Regions from separate parts of the Streptomyces sp. NPDC092045 genome, predicted to be linked through region 1. Evidence: riboswitches for the same ligand, from Rfam matches in the RefSeq annotation. Region 1 holds a riboswitch; the other holds the start of a gene.

Region 1 (4,442 bases):
AGCACGTCGGATCGTCGGTGGAGCTGCGCGGCGCGCTGCTGAGGCTGCGCCGCGCCACCGGGCTCCCGGTGGTCTTCGGGGGGCTGATGCACGAGACCCGGGGGCTGCGGATCGACGAGCTGAACGGCGCGGTGACGCCGGCCCTGCGCGGGCTCGCGATCTCGGCGGGCTCCGGCCTGGGCGGGAAGTGCCTGGCGCTCGGCCGGCCGTGCGCGGTGACGGACTACCCCTCGGCGCGGCACATCACGCACGAGTACGACGGCCCGGTGTCGGCGGAGGGGCTGCGGTCGGTGATCGCGGTGCCGGTCGTCGTGCGCCGGAGGGTGCGGGGCGTGCTGTACGGGGCGCTGCGCGACGCGCTGCCGGTCGGCGAGCGGGTCTTCGACGCGGCGGTCGCGGCGGCCCGCGACGTGGAACAGGCGTTGGCGGTACGGGACGAGGTCCGGGAACTCCTGGCCCCGCCCCCGCCCGGGCCCTCCTGGGAGGAGGTCCGCCGGGCGTACGGAGAACTGCGCGAACTGGCGCCGAGGGTCACGGACCCGGAGCTGCGGGAACGCCTCCTCGCGGTCTGCGGCCGCCTGGAGACCGCCTCGGGCTCCCCCGCCCCCCTCCCCGGGGTGACCCTCACCCCGCGCGAGACGGACGTCCTGGCGGCGATCGCCTCGGGCGCGACGAACGCCGTGGCGGCGACCCGCCTGGGCCTGCGCCCGGAGACGGTGAAGGGCTACCTGCGCTCGGCGATGCGGAAGCTGGGGGCGCGCACGCGGATGGAGGCGGTGGTGGCGGCGCGGGGGGCGGGGGTGTTGCCGTAGGGGCGGCCGGGCCCCTCACAACAGGGCCTGGACCGCGTACAGCGCTCCCAGGGTCGTCGCCAGGGTGCCCAGGAGGAGGCGGAGGGCGGTTTCCGGGAGGTGGGGTTGGAGGCGGGCGCCGAGGTAGCCGCCGATCAGGCCGCCGAGGCCGCAGGCGAGGCCGAGGGTCCAGTCGGGGGCGGCGGCCTCGGTGGTGGTGAGGGAGAGCAGGGCGAAGGTGACGGCTCCGACGACCGAGGTCGTGAAGGTGGCGGCGAGGGCCGCCGGGGCCACGCGGGCGACGGGGACGCCCCGGCCCGCCAGGATCGGGCCGAGGAGGGAGCCGCCGCCGATGCCGTAGATGCCGCCCACCACCCCGACCGCCAGGGCGAGTCCGGTGACGGTGCGGGGCGAGGGTTCGGCGGCGGGGCGCTCGCGGGCGGGGCGCAGGGTGCGGACGCACAGCCATGTGCCGAGGGGCAGCAGCAGCGCGGCGATGAGGAGGCGGAAGACGGTGGGGCCCGGGAGGGCGAAGACGCGGACGACCGCGCCGACCACCACCCCGGGGAGCGTGCCCGCCACCAGGCGGCGGGTGAGCGGGCCGCGCAGGGCGCCGGTCCTGCTGTGGCGCCAGAGGGCGCCGGGTCCCGCGACGACGTTGTACAGCAGGTTCGTCGGCGTGACGGAGGGGTTCGGCACGGCGAAGACGCTGAGCTGGACCGGGAGCAGGAACACCGCTCCCGAGACCCCGGCCGGCGCGGTCACCACGGAGATCAGCAGCCCCGCGGCCATCCCGCCCAGCAGCATCGCCCAGTCCATCGTGCCCCCGCCGCCGTTTCGAGATCGTCCGGACAGTATCCGGTCCGGTGCGGCAGGGCCTCCGCCTCCCCCTCCACACGATCCTCCACACCTCGGCGGCGACGGCCGCGGTGACCGACTTCGCGGCCCGCACCCCGGGCAAGACCGCGATCGGCTCCCACGACCGGGCCGGCTTCGTCGTCAACGCCCTGCTCGTCCCGTACCCGCTGTCCGCGATGCCGCGGCTCGCGGGCCTCACCGGGCTCGACGCGGTCGCCTCCATCGCGCGCTCGCTGTACGAGGAGTCCAAGGAACCCCTGTACGCGCCCCGCCGCTGCTCCTGCGGAGGGTGGAGGCGGGGCTGCTCGGCCGGAGGAGCGGCCGGGGGTTCCACGTCTACGACCGGGCGGAGACGCCCGGACGGCCGGCCCGCGCGAGCGGCCCCGCTTGCTCGATCCTCACTCGCGCGTCCCTCTCCCCTGCCCGAATGGCGAGATGCGCTCCCCCGCTCCGGCGGTCGACCCCGTAGTCTGACCGGGCAGCTGGTTCGCCCCCGTCCGCCAGGCGGGACGCGTCGTAAGAGGGAACCCGGTGGGAATCCGGGACTGCCCCGCAGCGGTGAGCGGGAACGACCGCCGTCATACGCACTGGCCCCGGGAAGGGGCTGGGAAGCGACGGCCACTAGGTGTCCGCCGGACCAGTCCGGAGGGCGTGCCCGCGAGTCCGAAGACCTGCCCGTTGCCCGCACGCGGACGACTCCGCGCGCGGACATCCCGGTGACCTCGAGGGCGGGTCGGCGCACACACCCGACGGACGACCGTGCCCGCCGCGCACGCGTACCGTCCGGTCCGTCGCCCCTTCGCGCCCTCTCCCCGTCCCCGGGACCTCAGGGATTCATCTCGCGAAGGAGATCTCCGTGACCACGAAGTCCGCAGCCGCGGCAGCACGGGCCACCGTGTACGGCTACCCGCGCCAGGGCCGGGACCGGGAGCTGAAGAAGGCGATCGAGGGCTACTGGAAGGGCCGCGTCACCGCCGACGCCCTCCGGTCCACCGCCGCCGAACTGCGCCGGACCAACTGGCGGCAGCTCGCCGGGGCCGGCGTCCACGAGGTGCCGACCGGCGACTTCTCGTACTACGACCACGTCCTGGACACCACCGTCATGGTGGGCGCGATCCCCGCTCGCCACCGCGAGGCCGTCGCGGCCGACGCCCTGGACGGCTACTTCGCCATGGCGCGCGGCACGCAGGACGTCGCCCCGCTGGAGATGACGAAGTGGTTCGACACGAACTACCACTACCTGGTGCCGGAGCTGGGGCCCGACACGGTCTTCACGGCCGACTCGGCCAAGCAGGTCGCGGAGCTGGCGGAGGCGCTGGCCCTGGGCCTCGCCGCCCGGCCCGTGCTCGTGGGCCCCGTCACCTACCTGCTGCTCGCCAAGCCCGCGCCGGGCGTGCCCGCCGACTTCGACCCGCTGACCCTGCTCGACCGGCTCCTGCCGGTGTACGCGGAGGTCCTCGCGGACCTGCGCGCGGCCGGCGCCGAGTGGGTGCAGCTCGACGAGCCCGCGCTCGTCCAGGACCGGACCCCGGCCGACCTGAACGCCGCCGCGCGCGCCTACCGCGACCTCGGCGCGCCCAGCGACCGGCCCCGGCTCCTCGTCGCCTCGTACTTCGACCGGCTCGGCGACGCCCTGCCCGTCCTGGCGAAGGCGCCGGTCGAGGGCCTCGCGCTCGACTTCACCGGTCCGGCGGCGGCCAACCTGGAGGGCCTCGCCGCCGTCGGCGGCCTGCCCGGCAAGCGCCTCGTCGCCGGTGTGGTCGACGGGCGCAACATCTGGGTCAACGACCTGGAGAAGTCCCTGTCCGTCCTCGGCACCCTGCTCGGCCTCGCCGACCGGGTCGACGTCTCCGCCTCCTGCTCGCTGCTCCACGTGCCGCTCGACGCGGCGGCCGAGAAGGACGTCGACCCACAGATCCTGCGCTGGCTCTCCTTCGCGAAGCAGAAGACCACCGAGATCACGACGCTGGCCGAGGGCCTGTCGCGGGGCACCGACGCGATCGCCGGCGAACTGGCCGCCAACCGCGCCGCCCTCGCCTCCCGCGCGAACTCCCCGATCACCCGGAACCCGGCCGTGCGCACCCGCACCGGGGCCGTCACCGGGGCGGACGCCCGCCGTTCGCAGCCGTACGCCGAGCGGGCCGCCGCCCAGCGCGCCCACCTGGGCCTGCCGCTGCTCCCGACCACCACCATCGGCTCCTTCCCGCAGACCGGCGAGCTGCGCACCGCCCGCGCCGACCTACGGGCCGGGCGGATCGACGCGGCCGGGTACGAGGAGCGCATCAGGGCCGAGATCCAGGAGGTGGTCGCGTACCAGGAGAAGGCCGGGGTCGACGTCCTGGTGCACGGCGAGCCCGAGCGCAACGACATGGTGCAGTACTTCGCCGAACGGCTCGACGGCTACCTCGCCACCCAGCACGGCTGGGTCCAGTCGTACGGCACCCGCTACGTCCGCCCGCCGGTCCTGGCCGGCGACATCTCGCGGCCCGAGCCGATGACGGTGCGCTGGACCTCGTACGCCCAGTCCCTCACGTCCAGGCCCGTCAAGGGCATGCTGACGGGCCCGGTCACCATGCTCGCCTGGTCGTTCGTCCGCGACGACCAGCCGCTCGGCGAGACCGCCCGGCAGGTCGCCCTCGCCCTGCGCGACGAGGTGGGCGACCTGGAGGCGGCCGGCACCTCCGTCATCCAGGTGGACGAGCCGGCGCTGCGCGAGACGCTGCCGCTGCGGGCCGCCGACCGTCCGGCGTACCTGGCGTGGGCGACCGGGGCGTTCCGGCTCGCCACCGGCGG
Region 2 (4,442 bases), 490 kb from region 1:
CAGCAGGTGCCGCTGGAGCTGCTCGGTGTTGCGGCGGCGCTGCTCGTAGGCGGTGGTGGTGTCGATGGCCAGCGCCGCCCGGCCGGCCAGGTCGTCGAGGACCCGCAGGTCGACGATCTCCCGCTCGGGACGGTGGTAGACGAACGTCAGCGTGCCGAGGAACTTCCCGCGCGCCCGCAGCGGGCTGATGCTCACGGCCCGCACGGCCCGGCCCGGTCCCTCGCCGTGCGGCCCGAACGCGGACGTCTCCAGGGCCTCGCCCGTGAGCAGGGTGCCGTGCGGCAGGTCCGCCGCGGCCCGCAGGGCCCCGTCCAGCCACGGGTCGTCCGAGGCCACTCCGTGCAGCCAGGGCTGCACGGCCGCCGCCACGTGCACGGTGGCCACCGGGGACAGCAGGTCGCCCGGCCGGCGCAGGTGCACCACGCAGGCCTCCGCCACCGCCGGGACGGCGAGCCGGGCGACGCGCTCCAGCGTCTCCCGCGCGTCGAGGCTGGCGTCCATCTGGAGGGACGCCTCGGCGAGGAACGCCTCCTCCACCCGGCGGCGCTCCGCGGCCCTGTGTTCGAGGACCCGCCGGTTGCCGGCCACCAGGACCTCGCTCAGCTGGAGCAGCCGCGTCGGCAGGACGGGATCGGCCTCCTCGCGCCCGCCCAGCCCCAGCGAGAAGGACGCCCAGTCGTCGCCCCCGAGCGAGAAGCGGGCCTCCAGGGCCCGGCGCGCGCCCGCCTCGGCCAGCAGGGCCCCCTCGGGTGCGAACCCCTCGTCGTCCGTCGTGAGGTCGTGCTCGTACAGGTGCACCGGCGCGCGGTTCCCGGCGTCCTCCCCGCCTCCGGCGGGCGGCCGGCCCGGCCCGGTCCGCACGCTGCCGGGAAGAGGGGTCGTGGTGGCCACCGCGGTGGCGCCGTCGGCCGTCAGCCGCCGCACGTACCGCAGGCTGCCGCCGTCCCAGCGGCTTCCCGTCACGGCGACGACGCCCCGCTCCGCCAGCATCAGGGAGTAGACGTGCCGGGCCATGTCCGTGATGTCCTGGGCGTCCTGGGCGGCCAGCCACATGCGGTGCAGGCCGGCGGACCAGGCCTCCGGGTCCGTACCGGTCGCGCCCTCGACTCGCCTCACGCTCTCCTCGATCATGTCGGCTGTACTGGCCGGAACTCTCGCCCCGCCGCCCCGGGGACCGGATGGCGGAAGTCTCCGGGCGGGCCGCACGTCCCAGCGTACGTGGCCGCCGCCGGTCCGCGGAGGCGGTGGCACGGCCGGTGCCCGGACCGCCGGGCCCGGGGACTCGGCCGGCGATGCCGCCGAGCTCCGCGTCGGCGGGCAGGACGCGCACCGGCTTGCGGCGGACGAACTCCCGCATGCCGAGCGCGGACGGCTCGCGTCCGTAACCGGAGCGCTCGATGCCGCCGAAGGGCAGGTCGGGCCGGGTGGAGGCCGGGTGGTTGACCCACACCATGCCGGTCTCCATCCGCTCGGCGACCCGGCGTCCGCGCTCCGCGTCGGCGCAGAAGACGGAGCCGCCGAGACCGTACTGGCCGTCGTCGGCGAGGGCGATCGCCTCGTCCTCGTCGGCCACCCGGTGGATCACGGCGGCGCGGCCGAGACTTCCTCCGCGTAGGCCCGCATCCCGGACTTGACGCCGGTGAGGACGGTCGGCTCGACGAAGGCACCCGGGCGGTCGATCCGGTGGCCGCCGGTGACCAGCTCGGCCCCCTGGTCCACCGTCTCGCGGATCTGCTCGACCGGGCCGGCGGCGGCCTGCTCCGACGAGAGCGGGCCGGGCGTGGTCGCCTCGTCCGCCGGGTCGCCGGACACCAGCGCCTCGAACGCGCGGCGCATCCCCGCGACGAAGTCGTCGTAGACCCCGTCGGGGACGATGAACCGCTTCGACGCCACGCAGCTCCGCCCGGAGGAACGCCCCGCGCCGGCCGGGCACCGGGCCACGGGCGGTCGGCGGGGTCCGGGTCCGACACTCGTGGGCGAGGAGACCGCCGCCCCGGCCGTGCGCGCGCACGGCCGGGGCGGCGGCCCGCCCGGTCAGGACGGGCCGGGCAGCGGTGTGTCGAGGACCGGGACGGGGCGCGGGGTGCCGTCGGCGTCGACGGCGACGAAGGTCAGGAAGGCGGTGGCCACCTCGGTGGCGGGGCCGGTGCTGTTCCAGCGCTCGGAGGTCACCCGGACCCCGACGGTCATCGACGTCCGCCCGGCCCGTTCGAGCCCGGCCTCGACGCTCAGCAGGTCTCCGGCCCGCACGGGGGCGAGGAAGGTCATCCGGTCGACGGAGGCGGTGACGGCCGGGCCGTCGGCGTGCCGCCCGGCGGCGGCGGCCGCGGCGTCGTCGATGAGCTTCATCATCACGCCGCCGTGGATGGTGCCGTAGAGGTTGGTGTCGTGCTCGCTCATGATGTGGGCGAGGACGACCCGGGAGTCCTCCGGCGTCTTGGCGGGACGGGCGGTGGGAACGGGACCGGTGACGGTGGGATCTGCCACGTCAACTCTCCTTCGCGAGTCGCGGCGGGGCTGTTCCGCGCGCACGGGGTGTGGGCGCGCGGGCAGCGGGCAGGTCTTCGGACTCGCGGGCACGCCCTCCGGACTGGTCCGGCGGACACCTAGTGGCCGTCGCTTCCCAGCCCCTTCCCGGGGCCAGTGCGTATGACGGCGGTCGTTCCCGCTCACCGCTGCGGGGCAGTCCCGGATTCCCACCGGGTTCCCTCTTACGACGCGTCCCGCCCGGCGGACGGGGGCGAACCAGCTGCCCGACCAGCCTACGCCGCGCTCCGACGGGGCCGTTCCACGCGTCGCCGCCTGCCGGGACCGCGGTGCCCGGCGGCCCTCCGGAGCCCGCTCCGCACGGGTTCGGCCGTGCGATCGACGCAGACGGCGGACGCGGCCCGGGAGATCCCCGATCCGGACGCCTGGCGGAAGACCCTGCGGGGCGCCCGGGGAGCGCTGTGGCCCCGGGCGCCCGTGCTTCCTCGCGGCCGGCCCGGAGACCGGGGAACGCGCCGCGCGCGAGGTCGCCGAAAGCCTGTCGCGCCCCGAGCCCCGGGGCCCACGGGGCGAGGGGTCCGGCTGCCGCGTCCGGCCGGGCCGCCGCCACGACCGCGAAGGGCGTACGGAGCGTCAGCCGCCGTCGGCCGCACTCCGGTTCACGGCCCGCGCGCTCGCGCGGACGTGGCCGGATCACGGTCCGGGACCGGGTGGACATCACCCGGCGCTGAAACGCGGACGGCGCCGACGTCTCTCCTCCCGCCCCGTTCCGTACTCCTCGCGGCCCGGTTCCTCCCGGGGCCCGGCGGCCGGGGCCGGGCACCCCTAGGACGAGGCGGGCCGCCGAGGGGAGCGGAGTACGAGCAGGGTGATCTCGCTGGGGGCGAAGACGCGGAAGGGCGGGCCCTAGAAACCGGTGCCGCGGCTGGTGTAGAGCAGGGTGCGCGCGCCGTGGCGGCTGAGACCGGCGACGGCCGGCTGGTCGAGGCGGACCAGGTGGTGGAAGGGCCAGATCTGGCCGCCGTGGGTGTGGCCGGAGAGCTGGAGGTCGACACCCGCAGCCGCCGCCCGGTCGACGAACTTGGGCTGGTGGGCGAGGAGGAGGACGGGCAGGTCGGGGTCGGCGCCCCGGAGGGCTCCGTCGAGGTGGGCGCGGTGGCCCGCCAGGCCGGAGGACTCGGCGGTGACGTCGTCGACGCCCGCGACCACGAGGGTGTCGCCGCCGCGTTCGAGCAGCAGGTGGCGGTTGCGCAGCGCCTCCCAGCCCAGCTCGCCCATCAGGTCGACCCAGCCCTGGGCCTCGCTGTAGTACTCGTGGTTGCCGGTCACGTAGACCAGGGCCCGGGTCGCCCGCACCGTGCCCAGCGGGGCGGCCTGGGCGCGGCGCCGGTCGGCCGTGCCGTCCGCGATGTCGCCGGTGTGGCAGACCAGGTCGGCCTCCAGGGCGTTCACCGTCTCGCAGACCCGTGCCGACCAGCGGGCCCGGTCGAGCGGGCCGTAGTGGGTGTCGGTGATCAGGACGACCCGGGTGCCGTCCAGACCGGCTCCCAGGCGGGGGAGTTCCACGTCGAGCCGGCGCACGCGCGGCACCCGCCGGGCCTCGGCGTACCCCCGGGCGAGCAGGGCGGCGGTCGTGCCGAGGACGGCCCAGGTGACGACGCGCGCCCGGTCCTGGCCGTCGCCGGCACCGGCCACGGCCAGGGCGGCCCGCAGCAGCACGCCGAGCAGGACGGACCAGGTGAACAGGACCCAGACGCCGCCCAGCAGCACGTCGCCGACGATCGCCGCCCGGTCCCGCTGACGCCGGCCGTGACCGCGCGTCATCGCGAGCGGCATGCCGACCAGGCCGAGGGCGAACAGCGCGGTGCCGACCGCCGCGACGGGGAAGGGCCAGTGCTGACCGGTGTGCAGGAGCACCCAGCACGGCACGGCCCACAGCAGGACGGGCGCGATCA

The links. Region 1 has a riboswitch for cobalamin ahead of metE (5-methyltetrahydropteroyltriglutamate--homocysteine S-methyltransferase). Riboswitches for the same ligand answer to the same signal wherever they lie in the genome.
Region 2: linked by a shared signal. The riboswitch ahead of ACIQKA_RS11180 (acyl-CoA thioesterase) and the one ahead of metE (5-methyltetrahydropteroyltriglutamate--homocysteine S-methyltransferase) in region 1 are both predicted to bind cobalamin.

What each region holds. Positions count from the first base shown of each region.
Region 1 is NZ_JBIVSC010000003.1:717,384-721,825, forward strand. It holds gene ACIQKA_RS13415 (response regulator transcription factor) at 1-812, shown strand, start outside; gene ACIQKA_RS13420 (TSUP family transporter) at 828-1,610, opposite strand; partial or broken gene ACIQKA_RS13425 (3-hydroxyacyl-CoA dehydrogenase family protein) at 1,688-1,995, shown strand; cobalamin riboswitch at 2,167-2,322, shown strand; gene metE (5-methyltetrahydropteroyltriglutamate--homocysteine S-methyltransferase) at 2,506-4,442, shown strand, end outside.
Region 2 is NZ_JBIVSC010000003.1:226,625-231,066, reverse strand. It holds gene ACIQKA_RS11195 (PP2C family protein-serine/threonine phosphatase) at 1-1,116, opposite strand, end outside; partial or broken gene ACIQKA_RS11190 (aldehyde dehydrogenase family protein) at 1,394-1,573, opposite strand; gene ACIQKA_RS11185 (aldehyde dehydrogenase family protein) at 1,582-1,893, opposite strand; partial or broken gene ACIQKA_RS11180 (acyl-CoA thioesterase) at 2,068-2,400, opposite strand; cobalamin riboswitch at 2,559-2,714, opposite strand; partial or broken gene ACIQKA_RS11175 (metallophosphoesterase) at 3,313-4,442, opposite strand, start outside.